DNA from 2 places in the Streptomyces sp. NPDC055189 genome. Region 2 is predicted to be linked to the other one. Evidence: riboswitches for the same ligand, from Rfam matches in the RefSeq annotation. Region 2 holds a riboswitch; the other holds the start of a gene.
The links. Region 2 has a riboswitch for cyclic di-AMP ahead of ACWFR3_RS09305 (M23 family metallopeptidase). Riboswitches for the same ligand answer to the same signal wherever they lie in the genome.
Positions count from the first base shown of each region.

Region 1: it holds a riboswitch for cyclic di-AMP, as region 2 does, so the genes downstream of both, ACWFR3_RS12890 (NlpC/P60 family protein) here and ACWFR3_RS09305 (M23 family metallopeptidase) in region 2, are expected to answer to the same signal.

Region 1 is NZ_JBSGSG010000013.1:110,183-119,415, forward strand. Features, by position in the region: gene ACWFR3_RS12865 (ATP-binding protein) at 1-1,275, shown strand, start outside; gene ACWFR3_RS12870 (LuxR C-terminal-related transcriptional regulator) at 1,272-2,072, shown strand; gene ACWFR3_RS12875 (hypothetical protein) at 2,115-2,753, opposite strand; gene ACWFR3_RS12880 (NlpC/P60 family protein) at 2,829-3,881, opposite strand; gene ACWFR3_RS12885 (hypothetical protein) at 4,200-4,553, shown strand; gene ACWFR3_RS12890 (NlpC/P60 family protein) at 4,635-5,837, opposite strand; cyclic di-AMP (ydaO/yuaA leader) riboswitch at 5,846-6,002, opposite strand; gene ACWFR3_RS12895 (ATP-dependent DNA helicase) at 6,246-8,807, shown strand; gene ACWFR3_RS12900 (M23 family metallopeptidase) at 8,827-9,233, opposite strand, start outside.
Region 2 is NZ_JBSGSG010000009.1:80,503-89,735, reverse strand. Features, by position in the region: gene ACWFR3_RS09340 (thymidine kinase) at 1-455, opposite strand, end outside; gene ACWFR3_RS09335 (alkaline phosphatase family protein) at 505-1,698, opposite strand; gene ACWFR3_RS09330 (DUF5998 family protein) at 1,698-2,285, opposite strand; gene ACWFR3_RS09325 (bifunctional acetate--CoA ligase family protein/GNAT family N-acetyltransferase) at 2,337-5,213, opposite strand; gene ACWFR3_RS09320 (hypothetical protein) at 5,258-5,383, opposite strand; gene ACWFR3_RS09315 (HPr family phosphocarrier protein) at 5,425-5,706, shown strand; gene ACWFR3_RS09310 (GntR family transcriptional regulator) at 5,865-6,569, opposite strand; gene ACWFR3_RS09305 (M23 family metallopeptidase) at 6,823-7,626, opposite strand; cyclic di-AMP (ydaO/yuaA leader) riboswitch at 7,639-7,802, opposite strand; gene ACWFR3_RS09300 (M16 family metallopeptidase) at 8,018-9,233, opposite strand, start outside.

The DNA.
Region 1 (9,233 bases), on a different contig from region 2:
ACAGGATCCATCGAAGACGAGCGGCCGCTGCGAAAGCTCTATCGCAGCGGTGACGGTCGTTGGCTCGGCGGTGTCGCTCGCGGCCTCGCCGGTCATCTCGGGCTGCCCGTCATCTGGGTGCGGCTGATATTCGCCGGACTGTTCATGGCGGACGGGCTCGGGGCGCTGCTGTACGCGGCGTTCTGGTTCTTCGTGCCGCTGGGCGTCGGCGGTGTCGACGCCCAGCGCCCGCCTTCAGCCGTCACCAGTGAGACGGCGGCCGACGGGCGCCGCAGACTCGTGGCCCGAAAGCCGGACAAGGGTCAGCTCGTCGCGCTGCTCGCGATGGTCGTCGTCGCCATGGTCTTCGTCGGCAACGTGGATCTGGGCAGCTCGACCAAGGCCTATCTCTGGCCCACACTGCTCGTCGCCGCCGGTGTCGCCCTGGTCTGGCGGCAGGCCGACAACGCCCGCCGGGCCCGCTGGATGGCCGTCGGCCGTCGCAGGCGCACCCTGACCATCGCCCGCGCGGGGGCCGGAGTGCTGCTCGTCGGCGCAGGGGTCAGCGGCATCGTCGTGCTGCAGGGCTCCACATCGCACCTCAGCTCCGTGCTGCAGGCCGCGCTCGCCGTGCTCGTCGGCGTCGCGCTGCTCGCCGGCCCCTATCTCGTGCGCATGATGCAGGACCTCTCCGAGGAGCGGCTGATGCGTATCCGCGCCCAGGAGCGGGCCGAGGTCGCCGCGCATGTGCACGACTCGGTCCTGCACACCCTGACCCTGATCCAGCGCAACGCGGAGAACGCGGGAGAGGTGCGCCGCCTGGCCCGCGCCCAGGAGCGCGACCTGCGGCAATGGCTCTACAAACCGGAGGGCACGGGCAAGGACGAGGCTGACGAGCCCGACACTCTCGCCGAAGCGGTCCGGCGCGACGCCGCGGAGGTGGAGGACAAGCACGGCGTCCCCATCGAGGTCGTCATAGTCGGGGACTGCCCGCTCGACGACCGGCTCACGGCGCAGACGCAGGCCGCGCGGGAAGCAATGGTGAACGCCGCCAAGTACGGTGGCGAGGGCGGCGCTGTGCAGGTCTTCGCCGAAGTCGAGGGGGAGACGGTGTTCGTGTCCGTCCGGGACCGTGGGCCCGGCTTCGATCTGGATTCCGTGCCGGACGACCGCATGGGCGTACGAGAATCGATCATCGGCCGTATGCAGCGCAACGGCGGCACGGCGCGGCTGCGCGCGGTGCCGGGGGGCGGCACGGAAGTCGAGCTGGAGATGGAGAGGACGGCGACGACATGAGCGACGCGAGCGAGCCCGTGGGGACCAGGGGCGGGTCGGAAGGCGCGGCCGAGCCGGGCACGCCGGCCGGGGCGGATCGGCCCGCCGAAGAGACGGCCGGTGCGGCCGGTGTCGCTGCCGGCGGTGACCAGGAGGGTCGCCGTGCACGCGTCGTCCTCGTCGACGATCACCGGATGTTCCGTACGGGAGTCCAGGCGGAGATCGGCAGGACCGCGATCACCGGTGTCGAGGTCGTCGGCGAGGCCGCCGACGTCGATCAGGCGGTCACGGTCATCACGACGACGCGTCCCGAGGTCGTGCTGCTCGACGTGCACCTTCCGGGCGGCGGTGGCGTCGAAGTGCTGCGCCGCTGCGCGCCGTTGATGTCCGATGCCGAGAGCCCCGTGCGGTTCCTGGCGCTCTCCGTCTCGGACGCCGCCGAGGACGTCATCGGAGTCATCCGTGGCGGTGCCCGCGGCTATGTCACCAAGACGATCACCGGCACCGACCTGGTGGACTCCATCTTCCGTGTGCAGGACGGCGACGCGGTCTTCTCGCCGCGCCTCGCCGGGTTCGTCCTCGACGCCTTCGCGTCGACCGACGCGCCGCCGGTCGACGAGGACCTGGACCGCCTCACGCAGCGCGAGCGCGAGGTGCTGCGGCTCATCGCGCGCGGGTACGCGTACAAGGAGATCGCCAAGCAGCTCTTCATCTCGGTGAAGACGGTCGAGTCGCATGTGTCGGCGGTGCTGAGGAAGCTCCAGCTGTCCAACCGGCACGAGCTGACGCGGTGGGCCACCGCGCGGCGGCTGGTCTGACGGCCGGGCCGGGCAGCCCTGCGGCGACGGTCCGGTCCGGGTTCAGCGGTGCGCGCCGTTCACGGCGGGGGCGGGGCCCAGCTTCCGTATGGCCCAGCGGTAGTGGCCCACCGCCTTGGTGATGCCTATGAGGCCCGCCAGCCACAGGATCAGGCCCGTGCCCATGCCGAGCACCACGTCGCCGTAGGAGTCCCGCCCGGGCTCCGCGTAGGCGGCGGAAGCGAAGGACGCCCACAGGCCGAGCGCGCACCCGAGGAAGGACGTCAGGAGCCAGCAGAGGCTGAGGCCGGGGGAGCGCAGAGCGGAGTCCGACGCCGGGTGGCTGTCCAGGGCCAGCCAGCTTTCGGTGAGTTCGCGGGCCTTCCGGTCGCCGCGGATGCCGACGACGATGCCGAACACCGAGGGAGCCAGGGCCCCGAGGCCCAGGACCGCGCAGAGCGGGCCCATGACGAACGCCACCGGGTTGCGTTCCTCGATCATCTCCAACGGCACCGTCAGGAGAGCCCAGCCGATCACGCAGCCGAGCGCGAACAGCCAGAGCAGCAGGATCCGGTGCACCCCCAGGCTCCGCCTGCGCAGCTCTTCGAGCGCCCTGCCACGGTCGTACAGCAGCGCGTTCCGGTCCGGCCAAGTGCGCAGGTAGGCAGGCGGCGGAGGCGGCGGGAGCGTACGACGGGGCATGGCCCTGACAGTACCTGCGGGGCCACGCGGCCTGTCAGGCCACCCGCGCCCTCTCACGCCAGCCGTGAGCCCTGCTCAGGCCACCCGCGCCGCCCCCGCGAACGGCATCTGGCTGATCGGCGCGAGGCGTACCGGCGCGCTCGGGTTCGGGGCGTGGATCATCTGGCCGTTGCCCACATAGATCCCGACGTGACTGATGCCCTGGTAGAAGAAGACCAGGTCTCCGGGCCGCAGTTGAGAACGCGGGACCCGTTCTCCCTCGGCGATCTGCGCGTACGTCGTGCGCGGCAGGGCGACTCCCGCGGACCGGTAGGCAGCCTGGGTGAGCCCCGAGCAGTCGAAGGCGTTCGGGCCGGTGGCGCCCCACACGTACGGGCTGCCGAGCGCCTTGTAGGCGTACGAGACGGCCGCCGAGGCGCGGGCGTTGGGGGCCTTGCCGGGGCCGTTCGGGGAGCCGTCGCGGCCGGCCGCACGCGAGACCCTGTCCTGACCGCCGTCGCCCGCGAGCTCCGCACGCTGGTCGCCGGTGAGCTGTGACAGGAGCCCCTTGGCCGTGTCGAGCTTTGCGGTGACGGTCTTCTTGTGCCTCTTCAGCTCCGCCTGGCGGGACTTGAGGTGCGTGAGTGTGTCGTCGGCCTCGGTGTGCAGCTGGTCGAGCTCCTGGAGCTGCTTCCGCACACCGGAGACGGCCGATGCCTGGCGGCTGTCGGCCCGGTCGGCGAGCGCGGCACGCTCGAGGTACTGGTCGGGGTCGGAGGAGAGCGCGAGCTGGACGGCGGGGTCGATGCCACCGCTGCGGTACTGCGCGGCAGCTATCGAACCCAGGCCCTCGCGCGCCGAGTTGAGCTTCTCCGTCTTGCGGGCCGCCTCGTCACGCAGCTCGCCCAGGGACTTCTCGGCGTTCTCGGACTTCTCCTTGGCGCCGTTGTACTTCTCGGTGGCGATCTCCGCCTCGCGGTAGAGCGCGTCGACCTTCGATTTGACCTCGGCCGGGCTGAGCCGTGGATCCGCGTGTCCCGTGCCGTCGAAGGCGGTGGCCGTGGCGGCCCCGGCAAGGGCGATGGTGGCGGCGGTGCGGGCCGTATGGCCACTGAGCGAGCGCTGTCTGGGCTTGCGGTGCGCTGCCACGAAGGGGGGCTCCTTAAGGTTCCGGCGGCGGACCGCACAGGGGAGCGGTCCGCCGCCGGATTCTCGGCGGTGGTGGCCGACTGCCGCCCCTGGTGCGGGCGGCGGTGGGGAGCCGGTCACCTGACGAAGGACGCTAAACCTCGCCGTCACGGCTTGGTGACGGATTGTGCGCAACTGACGCAAGTGTGCCGCCGGTGTCCGTATATGACCGCACGATCCGCCGGGCCGGATCCCCTTCGCGCGGGTGCGTGACCGATGCGGCGCTTGCGGCCCACCTGACTGCGGAGTGGTGATATGCCCCGGCTAGGCTCCGGAGCCATGGACGTTCTCACCCATCTCTTCGTCGGTCTGCACATCATCGGCATCGCCTCGCTCCTGGGCGGCTTCCTCACCCAGATGAAGCAGATGGGCCAGGGCACGGCACGCTTCAACCCGGCGATGCTGCACGGCGCGCTGACGATGCTCGTCACGGGCGTCATCCTGGTGGGCCTCAACCAGGCGGACGACAACCCGGTCAACAACCTCAAGATCGGCATCAAGATGGCCGTGCTGATCGTGATCCTCGCGCTGGTCTACGTGAAGCGGGACGAGGAGAAGGTGGACAAGGGGATGTTCGGCGCCGTCGGGCTGCTGACCGTCGTGAACATCTTCATCGCGGTGCTGTGGACCTGATCCCGCCCGACTCGCAGATCACGGAAACGGCCCTCCACGCGCGCGTGGAGGGCCGTTTTCCGTGAGTGATGGTCGTGACCGTCAGGCGGGCCGCACCACGCTGTGGATCGGCATGTAGTAGATCGACTCGGTGCGGACGTTCGCACCCGGCTTCGGGGCGTGGATCATCTTGCCGTCGCCGATGTAGATCCCGACGTGGCTGATGTCGTCGTAGAAGAAGACCAGGTCACCCGGCTTGGCGTCGGCGGTCTTCACGGTCGTGCCGACCTTCACCTGGTCCCACGTCGTACGCGGCAGGGAGATCCCCGCGGCCTTCCACGCGTCCTGGGTGAGCCCGGAGCAGTCGTAGGAGTCGGGTCCTGTGGCGCCCCACACGTACGGCTTGCCGATCTGCGCCTCCGCGAAGTTGATGACCTTCGCGGCCTTCGTCGCGTAACCGCTGTCCGTGTCACCGGAGCCGGAACCCGTGCCCGAGCCAGTGCCCGAGCCGGTGTCGGAGCCCGAGTCGGGGGTCTCCTTGTTCTTCTCGCGCTCCTCGGCCGCGGCCTCTTCCGCCGCCTTGCGCTTGGCCTCCGCCTCGGCCTCCTGCTTGCGGGCCAGCTCGGCGGCCTTGCGCTTGGCCGCCTCGTCCTTCTTCTTCTCGATCGCCGCGAGCCGCGCCTTCTCCTCGGCCGTCAGCTCCGAGAGCATCGTGCGCGCCTGGCCCAGCTTCTTCTGGACCGTCTGCTTGCTCGTCTTGAGGTCGTCCCGTGAGTCGCTCAGCGTCTGAAGGCTCTTGGCGGCCTTCGTGCGCTGCTTCGTCGCGGCGGCCTGCTTCGTCTGGTAGTCGTCGACCGCCTTCTTCTGGCGCGCGGTCAGCCGGTCCGACAGGTGATTCTGGTCGAAGTACCCCTGCGGGTCGTCGGCCAGCATCATCGTGGCCGTCTCGGAGACGGCGCCGGTGCGGTACTGCGCCGCGGCGAAGGAGCCCAGCTCCTGGCGGGCCTCGTTCAGCTTGTCGGTGCGCTCGGCCACATCATCGAGCAGGGTGTCGACCTTTTTGCGCTGTTTGTCGGTGCGCTCCTTGGCCGAGTTGTACTTCTGCGTGGCCACGCCCGCCTGGTGGTAGAGATCGTCGACCTTCTTCTGGACCTCTTCGAGGCTGGGCTTCTGCGGTGCGGACGGCGCCGCCTGCGCGCTCTGTGACAGCAGGGCCACGGAGGTGAGGGCCGCCGTCGTGATGCCGATGGCGGGAGTGGCGCGTAGGGCGGCAATGCGGTTCCGCGGCTTGCGGTGCGACGCCAAGGGAGGCGACTCCTTCCGTAGACCGCCTACCGGGTTAGCTGTCGGGTTCGGGCGGGTGGTTCCGGAAGGTTGCCCTACAGTCCCGTACTGCGTACGGGACCGATTCACCCCAAGTTCATCGTGGGTCCCCGGCTCCGAGGAGATCGAACTCGGCGGAGGCCACCCGTTCCCGGCGGGGTTCGCCGGTGGGAGTACGAGCAGCCCGCGCAGCACGCTAGCCAACTCGTGTGGTCCGTGTGAAGGTTGATGTTCGATATGCCCGATACATTTTCGTTACTTTACGAAGCTCTTGACGCGGGCACGTCGCGCTGAAGCGGAGAGTGATCGTCCGCGGGCAGGGCGTAGCCGGAGTGACGTGGCCGGAACCCGGAGCGGGTTGTCAGTGCGGCCGCCTAGACTCGGGAGGCGATGAGCAGCCTCTTTGATGACAGCTTCCTGGCGGACCTCAAGCCCTCGCGGGCTTCGGAGGAAGAGCCCCCGCCGCCGCCCGAGGACAACACTCCGGAGTCAATCCCGGATGATCTGTTCGACGGGAAGTTCGACGCGCCCACACCGCGGGACGCGCACTACCGAGGCGGGGCACCGCGCCCCGTGCTCGACCCGGCGGCCCTGCTCGACGGGCTGAACGAGAACCAGCGCGCGGCCGTCGTGCACGCGGACTCCCCGCTGCTCATCGTCGCGGGCGCGGGCTCCGGCAAGACCCGGGTCCTCACGCACCGCATCGCTCATCTCCTGGCCGAGCGGCACGTGCACCCGGGGCAGATCCTGGCGATCACGTTCACGAACAAGGCCGCGGGCGAGATGAAGGAGCGCGTCGAGCAGCTCGTCGGGCCGCGCGCCAACGCCATGTGGGTGTCGACCTTCCACAGCGCGTGCGTGCGCATACTGCGCCGCGAGTCGAAGACGATCGGCTTCACCTCCTCCTTCTCGATCTACGACGCCGCCGACTCCAAGCGTCTGATGGCGCTGGTCTGCCGCGACCTGGACATCGACCCGAAGAAGTTCCCGCCGAAGTCCTTCAGCGCCAAGATCTCGAACCTGAAGAACGAGCTGATCGACGAGGAGGAATTCGCGGGCCGGGCCTCCGACGGCTTCGAGAAGACGCTCGCCCAGGCGTACGCGATGTACCAGCAGCGCCTCCGCGAGGCGAACGCCCTCGACTTCGACGACCTGATCATGACGACGGTCAACATGTTCCGCGCGTTCCCGGACGTCGCCGAGCACTACCGCCGCCGCTTCCGGCACGTCATGGTCGACGAGTACCAGGACACCAACCACGCCCAGTACGCCCTGGTGCGCGAGCTGGTCGGCCCCTCCGGAGGCGAGGGTGACGACCCCGCCGAGCTGTGCGTCGTGGGCGACGCGGACCAGTCGATCTACGCCTTCCGCGGCGCCACGATCCGCAACATCCTCCAGTTCGAGGAGGACTACCCGGACGCGACGACGATCCTCCTGGAGCAGAACTACCGCTCCTCGCAGACGATCCTGACCGCGGCCAACGCCGTCATCGAGCGCAACGAAAGCCGCCGTCCGAAGAACCTGTGGACCAACGCGGGCGCCGGCGCGGGCATCATCGGCTATGTCGCCGACACCGAGCACGACGAGGCGCAGTTCGTCGCCGACGAGATCGACCGGCTCACCGACGCGGGCGACGCGAAGGCCGGCGATGTCGCGATCTTCTACCGGACGAACGCGCAGTCCCGTGTCTTCGAAGAGATCTTCATCCGCGTCGGCCTGCCCTACAAGGTCGTCGGCGGCGTCCGCTTCTACGAGCGCAAGGAGGTCCGGGACGTCCTCGCGTATCTGCGCGTGCTCGCCAATCCGGAGGACGCCGTCCCGCTGCGGCGCATTCTCAACGTACCCAAGAGGGGCATCGGCGACCGCGCGGAGGCCATGATCGACGCGCTCTCGCAGCGCGAGAAGATCTCCTTCCCGCAGGCACTGAAGCGCGTCGACGAGGCGTACGGAATGGCGTCCCGCTCGGCGAACGCCGTCAAGCGTTTCAACACGCTGATGGAGGAGCTGCGGACCATCGTCGAGTCCGGCGCGGGCCCTGCCGTCGTGCTGGAAGCCGTACTCGAACGGACCGGGTATCTGGCCGAGTTGCAGGCCTCGACCGACCCGCAGGACGAGACGCGCATCGAGAACCTCCAGGAACTCGCCGCCGTGGCGCTGGAGTTCGAGCAGGACAACGGCGAAAGCAACGAAGCCGCTGAAGGCGGCGAAGGGGCGACCGGGGGCGAAGAGAACGCGGACACGGACACGGACACGGATGCGGACCCGGAAGCAGGCGCCGGCACGGTCGCGGGCGCTGCGGGCACGCTCTCCGAGTTCCTGGAGCGGGTCGCGCTCGTCGCCGACTCGGACCAGATCCCCGACGAGGAGGACGACGGCTCCGGGGTCATCACACTGATGACGCTGCACACCGCCAAGGGCCTGGAGTTCCCGGTCGTCTTCCTGACCGGCATGGAGGACGGCGTCTTCCCGCACATGCGCTCCCTCGGCCAGGTCAAGGAGCTGGAGGAAGAGCGCCGCCTTGCGTACGTGGGCATCACGCGCGCGCGGGAGCGGCTCTACCTCACGCGGTCCTCGATGCGCAGCGCCTGGGGACAGCCTTCGTACAACCCGCCGTCGCGCTTCCTGGAGGAGATCCCGGAGGCACACCTGGACTGGAAGCGGACCGGTTCCGTCGGTGCACCGGCATCCTCCGGGCCCGCATCCTCAATCGCCTCCTCCCTGTCGTCGTCGCACTCGCGCACCGGGGGCGCGCAGGGCTTCGCCACGCGCCGCGCCACGGAGAAGCCGGTGGTCGCGCTGGCGGTGGGGGACCGGGTCACGCACGACCAGTTCGGTCTCGGGACCGTGGTCGGGGTGAAGGGCACGGGCGCGAACGCCGAGGCGACGGTGGACTTCGGAGAGCCGAAGCCGAAGCGGCTGCTGCTGCGGTACGCGCCGGTGGAGAAGCTGTAACGCGGGGCGGCGGCCGGAGTTACGAAGGGTCGAGGCCGTGGCTGCGCAGCCACGGCAGCGGGTCGATCGCCGAGCCGCCGCCGGGACGCACCTCGAAGTGCAGGTGCGGTCCCGTGGAGTTGCCGGAGTTCCCGGAGAAGGCGATGGGGTCGCCCGCCTTGACGGGGCCGCTGGAAACCTTGTGCGTGGAGAGGTGGCAGTACCACGTCTCCGTGCCGTCCTTGGCGGTCACGATCGCCATGTTGCCGTAGGCGCTGTTCCACTTCGTGGAGACGGTGCCGTCGGTGGCGGCGAGCACCTCGGTGCCGTACGACACCGGGAAGTCGATTCCGGAGTGCGCGGACATCCAGTTGATGCCGGCCTGTCCGTAGTAGGCGCTCAGTCCGTGCTGCTTCACCGGCAGCGCGAACTTGGGGCGCAGGCGCT
Region 2 (9,233 bases):
GCGCGGGCGCCGCACCAGCACAGGGCCTCGACCTGGAGCACCTCGACGCGATCGGCGAGTTCGACCAGGCGCTGCGAGCCGGGGAAGAGCTTGGAGCGGAAGTCCGTGGTGATGCCGAAGGCGAAGACGTCCAGCCCCAGGTCGTCGACGACGCGGGCCAGTTGGTCGATCTGCGCGGGGGCGAGGAACTGCGCCTCGTCCACGATCACGTAGTCCGCGCGGCCGCCCCGCGAGAGGTGGTCGACGAGATGGGCGTAGAAGTCGAAGTCGTCCGCGGCCTCGATCGCGTCCGTGACCAGACCGAGCCGCGAGGAGAGCTTGCCCTCGCCCGCGCGGTCGTCACGGGTGAAGATCATCCCCTTCAGGCCGCGGGCCGAGCGGTTGTGCTCGATCTGCAGAGCCAGCGTGCTCTTTCCGCAGTCCATCGTTCCGGAGAAGAACACCAGCTCGGGCATGGGGAGTTGAGGCCTTTCGGGGCGAACGGGGGGGACAGCGCACTTCGGTTCAGGAGCGTACTTCGATGAGCGGCACGAGCTGCTCGACGGGGGTCATGGAGCCGTGCATGCCGACCAGGGCCGACTCCTTGGGCTCCTTCTCGGTGGCGATGATCGCCACGTCGTCGTGGGCCGCCGCGATGACGTCGCCGATGCGCCCGTACACCCGCTCGTCGACGGCGCCGGGCGGGCCGAACCAGCCGGCCGCGATGGCCTCGTCCCGGCTCGCCACCCAGAACTGCTCGCCGAGCACCTCGCGCCAGACGGTCAGGACGTCGCTCTCGGCGCCCGGTACCGCGTACACATGGCGGGCGCGGCCCTCGCCGCCGAGGAGGGCGACGCCCGCGCTCAGCTCCCAGTCCTCGTCGAAGTCGATGCGGGACTGCTCGTCGAAGGGGATGTCGAGCATGCCGTGGTCCGCGGTCACGTACAGGGCGCTGCGCGGCGGGAGTTGCTCGGCCAGGCGCTGGACCAGGCGGTCGACGTACATGAGCTGGCCGCGCCAGGCGTCGGAGTCGACGCCGAAGCGGTGGCCCTTGCCGTCGACCTCGGCGTAGTACGTGTAGACCAACGACCGGTCGCCCGCGCCCAGTTGCTCGGCCGCGAGGTCCATGCGGTCCTCGCCGGAGAGCTTGCCGCGGAAGCTGCCGCCGCTCAGCGCGATCTTGGTGAGCGGGGTTCGCTCGAAGGTCGGCGACGACACCTGGGCGGTGTGCACGCCCGCGGCGTGGGCCTGCTGGAAGACGGTGGGGTAGGGCTGCCACTTGCGCGGGTCGGTCCACGGGTTCCAGCGGAGCTGGTTCATCAGCTCGCCGGTCGCGGGGTTGCGGACGGTGTAGCCGGGCAGGCCGTGCGACGCGGGCGGCAGGCCCGTGCCGACCGAGGCGAGCGAGGTCGCCGTGGTGGCGGGGAAGCCCGCGGTGATCGGCCGCCCCGTACCGCCGCGCGACGAGTCGATGAGCGAGGTCAGGAAGGGTGCCTCCGCCGGGTGGGCGCGGAGCTGCTCCCAGCCGAGGCCGTCGATCAGGAAGACGCAGTTCCGGTCGGCCGGGGCGAGTTCCCGGATGACGGGCGCGAAGCCTTCGACACCCTGGTGGGAGACGAGCGTGGGCAGCAGGTCGGCGAGCGAGCCGGCGCCGTACTCGGGCAGGGGCGCGGAGTCGAGGGAGAGCGGCTGTACGTCGTCCCAGGCGGGCAGGGACATCAGCGGGCGGTCTCCGCGGTCGCCTCGGACAGCGCCTGCGCGAAGGCAAGCGTCTGGCGCACGGCGTCCGGGCCGTCGCCCGCCTCGCTGACGCGCAGGCTGAGGTCGTCGGCGGTGGAGCTGCCGGTGTACCCGTGGTCGGCCTCGCAGTTGGGGTCGCCGCAGGCGGCGGGCTCGATGTCGATGCGCGCCACGGCGCCCCAGCCGATGGTCAGGACGACTTCGCGGGGCAGCGAGCCCGGAACGTACTTCTCGGGGTTGGCGACGACACGGCTGACGACGACCGAGGAGATCCGGCCGATCTTCACGGACTCCGTGGAGGTCGTCGCGTACGGCGTCGGGGACGTGCTGTCCGCCGCCTGCTCGTCCGTGTGGCTGACGATGAAGCGGGTGCCGGTCAGGACGAGGACCGTCACGTGCCTGCGCACTTCGTTCGCGTCGAACGTGGTCTCCTGGTGGACCAGGTACGACCCGATGGGATCGCCGCCGATCGCGGCCTCCACCGCCTCGGCCACGAGGGCCGGGTAGTAGCCGCTGCGCTCGATCGCCGCGCGCAGCCCCTGGGTCGTCGTACCGGTCTTTGCCATGCCGTCCATCCTACGACCCGGCGGAGGGCACACGGTGCCCCACTGGCCGCCTCAGTACCCGGGCAGGGCCCGCGGGCCGAGGTCGCCACGGGCGGGCGGGGGCGCCAGACGCACCGAGGCGCCGAGCACGGAGAGGCCCCGCTGGGCGACGACCACGGGCTCCAGGGAGACGGTGACCACCTCGGGGTGATCGTCCACGAGGCGCGAGACCCGCTGGAGCAGTTCCTCCAGGGCGGGGGTGTCGACGGGCGCCGAGCCCCGCCAGCCGAAGAGGAGCGGGGCGGTCCGGATGGACCTGACCAGGGAACCCGCGTCGCGCTCCGTGACCGGGATCAGCCGGTGCCCGGTGTCGCCGAGCAGCTCGGACGCGGCGCCTGCGAGCCCGAACGAGAGCACCGCTCCGGCCGCCGGGTCGATGACCGCGCGGACGACGGTGTCCACGCCGCGGGGCGCCATCGCCTGCACCACGGGGCGCAGCTCGACGGGCTTGCCGAAGGTGTCGGTCAATTCCGCGTAGGCACGGCGCAATTGCTCCTCGTCCGCCAGATCGAGGCGGACACCGCCGAGGTCGGCGCGGTGGCGCAGGTGCGGGGCGGTGGTCTTGAGGGCCACGGGGTAGCCGAGCGCACGGGCGGCCGCCACGGCCGCGTCCGGGTCGGGCGCGGGCAGGGCATCGCGTACGTCGATGCCGTACCGCCCGAGCAGCTCGCGCGCGTCGCCCTGCGTGAGGGTGGCACCACGCGGGTCCCCCTGCTCGGCAAGCAACTCACCGATCCGCCGGGCGGCCCCGCTCTCGTCGATGTCCTCGTACTCATGAACCTTGCCGGGCTCCGTGGCCTCGCGCCGCCACTGGGCGTACTTGACGGCTTCAGCAAGGGCCCGAACGGCACGCTCGGCGGCGGGGTAGGCGGGGATTCGACGGGCAGGGTCCACCGTCTCCGCCACCGCTGTGGGCAGGCGTTCCGCAGGGCGATTGGGGTCTCCCCTGCTCGAGCGAAGCCGAGAGCTTGGGGAAGGGTGGGCACAGCCCTCAGCGCCGGGTGCAGTGACAGGGGCGTCAGGGCGAGTACGGCTAGCGGCAGCCAGCGCCTCGGCAAGCCCGCCAAGCTCGACGTGCACCACGGCAACCGGCTTCGCCGGACACCCCGCGGCCCCCGCCCGCAGCGCAGATGCAAGCTCCTCCCCTTCGGGAGACGCGGTGGTGGGCCCGTCCTCCCCCACCCAGGGGATGGCGGTGACGATCACCGAGTCACAGGCATCGTCCGACAGGGCATCCACAAGCGCGCCCCGGAAGTCATCCGGGGTAGCCCCCGTGGTCAGATCCCGCGGAGGCATCGGCCGAAGCCCATCAGCAACACACGCGTCGTACGTAAGAAGCCCGAGCGACTCGGAGTTCCCGAGAATCGCCACCCGCGGCCCGGCGGGCAACGGCTGCCCCGCGAGCAGCAGCCCCGCATCCACCATCTCGGTCACGGTGTCGACCCGGATGACCCCCGCCTGCCGCAGCAGCGCCGACACCGTGGCATACGGAAGCCGCGTGGCCTGCACCGCATGCCCCGTGGGCGCGATCCCGCTGTGCTTGGCCCCCTGCACCACGACCAGCGGCTTCGCCGTCGCCGCCCGCCGGGCGAGCCGCGTGAACTTGCGCGGGTTGCCGATGGATTCGAGGTACATCAGGGCGACATCGGTGTCGGGGTCCTCGTACCAGTACTGGAGCACGTCGTTGCCGGACACGTCCGCCCGGTTGCCCGCGCTCACGAAGGTCGAAAGACCCGCACCGCGCCGGTGCAGGCCCGAAAGGAGCGCGATACCGATCGCACCGGACTGGGTGAAGAGGCCGATCCGCCCCCGCTCGGGAGGATGCGGGGCCAGCGAGGCGTTGAGCCGCACGTCGGGCGCCGTATTGATGACCCCGAAGGCGTTCGGCCCGAGGATGCGCGTGCCGTACGACCGGGCCTGCCGCACCAGTTCGCGCTGCCGCTCACGCCCTTCCGGCCCGCTCTCGGCGTATCCCGCGGAGATCACGACGAGCCCGGGCACCCCGCGCTCACCGCACTCGGCGACGGCCTGCGGCACCCGCTCGGCGGGCACGGTGACGACGGCGAGTTCGACGGGCGCGTCGATGTCCCGCACGGAGCGGTACGCGGGCACCCCGTCGACCTCGCTCCCCTCGTCGAACGCGCTGTTCACCGCGTACAGGCTGCCCGCGAAGCCCGCCTCGCGCAGATTGCGCAGCACGCTGCGGCCCACGCCGCCCGGTGTGCGCCCGACGCCGATCACGGCGACCGACCCCGGCGTGAGCAGCCGCTGCACCGACCGCGCCTCGGCGCGCTGCTCACGGGCGTGCTGTACGGCGAGCGAGCGGTCGGTCGGCTCCAGATCGAATTCGAGACGTACGACGCCGTCCTCGAAGCTGCGCTTCTGCTGATAGCCCGCGTCCGTGAACACCTTGATCATCTTGGTGTTCGCGGGAAGGACCTCGGCGGCGAAGCGGCGGATGCCGCGCTCCCTGGCGACGGCCGCGATGTGTTCGAGGAGGGTGGAGGCGACGCCACGGCCCTGGTGGGCGTCCTGCACGAGAAAGGCGACCTCGGCCTCGTCGGCGGGCGCGCTCGCGGACATCCCGCGTGAATCGATGCGGTCGAAGCGCACGGTCGCGATGAACTCGCCGCCCACGGTGGCCGCGAGACCCACGCGGTCCACCTGGTCGTGATGGGTGAACCGGTGGACGTCCTTGGCGGACAGGCGCGGGTAGGGCGCGAAGAAGCGGTAGTACTTCGACTCGTCCGAGACCTGCTCGTAGAAGCTGACCAGGCGGTCCGCGTCCTCGGCCGTGATCGGTCTGATCCGGGCGGTGCCTCCGTCACGCAGGACGACATCGGCTTCCCAGTGGGAGGGATAGGCCTGCCGGTCCGACGGGGTCTGCATGGGGCCCAGGGTACGGGTCGCGGGGGCGCTGCGGCCGGGGCAGGCTAGGAGTCGTCGAAGGGCGGGGCGCGGGCCCCCGGCATCAGGACGTACGGTCGACCGAGCACGGACCAGCGGTCGACGCCGTACGGACCGGCGACCGGCGGAGCACGCGCGACGGCATGAGACACTGGTCTAGACAACTGTGAGACATCCGGAAGGGCAGCAACACATGGCTGAGCGCCGCGTCAACGTCGGCTGGGCCGAGGGCCTTCACGCCCGACCCGCCTCCATCTTCGTCCGCGCGGCCACCGCCGCCGGCGTCCCCGTGACGATCGCCAAGGCTGACGGCAACCCCGTGAACGCCGCCTCCATGCTCGCGGTGCTCGGTCTGGGCGCCCAGGGCGGCGAGGAGATCGTGCTCGCCTCCGACGCCGAGGGTGCGGACGCCGCTCTCGACCGTCTGGCGAAGCTGGTCGCCGACGGCCTCGAGGAGCTTCCCGAGACCGTCTAGTAAAGACTGGTACTCATACGCCGAAGGGCCTGCCCGAAATCGGGGCGGGCCCTTCGGCGTTTCTGCGTCGACCCGTCGAATACTTGGGGCTTTCACCGAATTCGGGCAGCAGGAATTCCGCCCCGCCGAATAGCACTTCTTTGTATACGGCGCCCCTGTTAATGCCGGAGGCCCACCGTGTTTACGGCATGTTGCGGATCCCTCACACGATCACGGCTCACGGTCCGATGGCCCTGCGGGGGAAAGCGCGGCCGGTGCGCGGCCGTCGACCGTTCCGCGTGGGCCGCGGCGAGTGACCTGGCCCGTTCCGCGTCCCCGCGGGCGACCGCGTCGACGATCGCGGCGTGCTCCGCCCAGGACTCCGCGGGCGCGGCCGAGGACTCGACGACGTACATCCAGGCGATCTTGTGCCGGAGCTGGGTGAGCAGCGACGTGAGGCCGGGGCTGCCGGAGGACTGGGCGAGCGTCTCGTGGAACCAGCCGCCCAGCGAGCGCAGATCCTCGCTCTGGCCGCGCCTGGAGCGCTCCTGGCCGAGCCTGACGAGCCCGCGCAGGACCTTCAGGTGCGCCTCCGTGCGGCGCTGCGCGGCGCGGGCCGCACCGAGGGGCTCCAGGAGCAGGCGGATCTCCAGGAGGTCGGCGGCCTCCTGCTCGGTGGGCTCCGCGACGCACGCGCCCGCGTGCCGGCGCGTGACGACGAAGCCCTCGGCCTCCAGGGTGCGCAGGGCCTCGCGCACGGGGACACGGGAGACTCCGTAGCGGCGCGCGAGCAGTTCCTCGGTGAGCCGGCCGCCCCGTTCGTAGACACCGGAGACGATGTCGTCCCGGATGGCCGTGCACACCGAGTGCGCGGGAATGCGCATGACCTGACCTCCGCCTTAATCCCCGCGAAACGCGGTCGATCGACGCTTTTTCAGTGACTCTATTGCAGAGCGGCTGAATTTCCGATGGCTGGCCGAAATCCATGGATACTTTTGGCCAAAGGTGATGCGTGACCAAAGGCGAGGCATGGTCAAAGGCGGCACCCGAACGGCGAAAGCCCCGGCTCGCGATGAGCCGGGGCTTTCGGTGAATCGGGTGCGCGTCGCGCGAACCGCTTCGATCAGCTGCTCTCGATCAGATGCTGACGCCGTGCGAGCGGAGGTAGGCGGTCGGGTCGATGTCCGTGCCGTAGTCCTCGCCGGTGCGGGCCTCGAAGTGCAGGTGCGGGCCGCTGGAGTTGCCGGTGGAGCCCGAGAGGCCTATCTGCTGGCCCGGCGTGACCGCCTGGCCGACGGTGACACCGAGGGACGACATGTGGCCGTACTGGGTGTACGTGCCGTCGTTCATCTTGATGACCACGTTGTTGCCGTAGGCGCCGCCCCAGCCGGCCTCGACGACGGTGCCGGAGCCGACCGCGTGGACCGAGGTGCCGGACGCGGCGTGGAAGTCGATGCCGGTGTGGCTGCCGGAGGACCACATGGCGCCGCCGGTCTGGTAGCCCGTGGAGACGTACGAGCCGGAGACCGGGGCGACGTAGGTGTTCAGGCGCTTGCGCTCGGCCTCGCGAGCGGCACGCTCCTTGGCCTCGCGCTCCTTCTTGGCCTTGGCCTTCGCCTCGGCCTCGGCCTTGCGCTTGGCCTCTTCGGCCTTCTTCTTGGCGGCCTCTTCGGCCTTCTTGGCGGCCGCCGCGTCGTCGGCGGCCTGCTGCTGGGCAGCGGCCTGCGCGTCGATGCTCGCGGCGAGCGAGTCGCCGACGGAGACGGCCTGGGTCAGGCCGGTGTGCTGCGGAGCCGGCGCTTCGTCGGCGGCGAGCGCCGGAGCGGCCAGGCCTCCGATGACACCGGTGGTGGTCAGTGCGGCGACGCCCGCCACGTTCGCGGTCGTACGCGTGAGGCGGCTCGGGCGACGGTGCTTCCCGGTGGCACGGGTGAACGCCATGAAGCGGCTGATCCTTTCCTTCCTTCTCGCCTACCGGGTTAGCTGACGGGTTCGGAGCAGGAAGGTCTCCTACGAGTCCCTCACCTCACGGCAAGGTTCCCGATTCACCCCAAGGGGACATGTGGGTCCCCGGCTCCCCTGGCTCGCGCCGTACGGGGACTCGGCGATGACTGTCCGGTGCCGCGGGTGCGGCGTACTGCATGACGAACAGCCGGACCAGACGCTAAGCGTGGCGTCTTTCAAACGACAAACGGATCAGAGCTTTTGTAGCGCACGCCACAGGGCAGACACGTAACCTCCCTACTAATTCGGACATACGGGGACCCCAGTGGCCAATTCCAGCCGCTGGGGTCCCGATATGTCCTGACTGTCACTCAGGCTGTCACCCTGCTCAGCCGGTGACGACACTCACTTCGCCGATGCCGAGCGCCCTGACGGGCTCCTCGATCTGCGAGGCGTCACCGACGAGCACCGTCACGAGCCGGTCCACGGGGAAGGCGCTCACCACGGCCGCGGTGGCCTCCACGGTGCCGGTCGCGGCCAACTGGCGGTACAGCTGCGCCTGGAAGTCGTCGGGCAGGTGCTGCTCGACCTGGTCGGCGAGGGTGGCCGCCACGGACGCCGCCATCTCGTACTTGAGCGGGGCCACGCCCACCAGGTTCTGCACGGCGACATCGCGCTCGGCGTCCGTGAGGCCGTCGGCGGCGAGCGTGCGCAGGACCTTCCACAGGTCGTCGAGCGCCGGTCCGGTGGACTCGGTGTCCACGGAGCCGCTGATGGCCAGCATCGCGGCGCCCGTGCCGTCCGGAGCGGAACGCAGGACCTGGCCGAACGACCGCACGCCGTAGGTGTATCCCTTCTCCTCGCGCAGGACGCGGTCCAGACGCGAGGTGAGGGTGCCGCCCAGGCAGTACGTGCCGAGCACCTGCGCGGGCCAGACACGGTCGTGCCGGTCCGGTCCCACGCGCCCGATGAGCAGCTGCGTCTGGACGGCGCCGGGGCGGTCGACGATCACGACACGCCCGGTGTCGTCGGCGGTCACCGGGGGCACCGGGCGCGGCTCGGCCGTGCCGCCGGTCCAGGAGCCGATGGTGTCGGCGAGGACGGCGTCCAGGTCGACGCCGGTCAGGTCGCCCACGACGACGGCGGTCGCCGTGGCGGGGCGTACGTGCTTCTCGTAGAAGGCACGCACCGCGGCCGAGTCGATGGCCGTGACCGTCTCCTCGGTGCCCTGGCGGGGCCGCGACATGCGCGACGTGGCCGGGAACAGCTGCCGGGAGAGCTCCTTGGCGGCGCGGCGGCCCGGGTTGGCGGCCTCGTGCGGGATCTCGTCCAGACGGTTGCGCACGAGGCGCTCGATCTCGCTGTCCGCGAAGGCGGGGGCGCGCAGGGCGTCGGAGAGCAGGCCGAGCGCCTTGGGGAGGCGGGAGACCGGGACCTCCAGGGAGACCCGGACGCCGGGGTGGTCGGCGTGCGCGTCCATGGAGGCGCCCGCGCGGTCCAGCTCTGCGGCGAAGTCCTCCGCGGAGTGCTTGTCGGTGCCTTCGTTGAAGGCCCTCGCCATGATCGTGGCGACGCCGTCGAGGCCCGCGGGCTCGGCGTCGAGC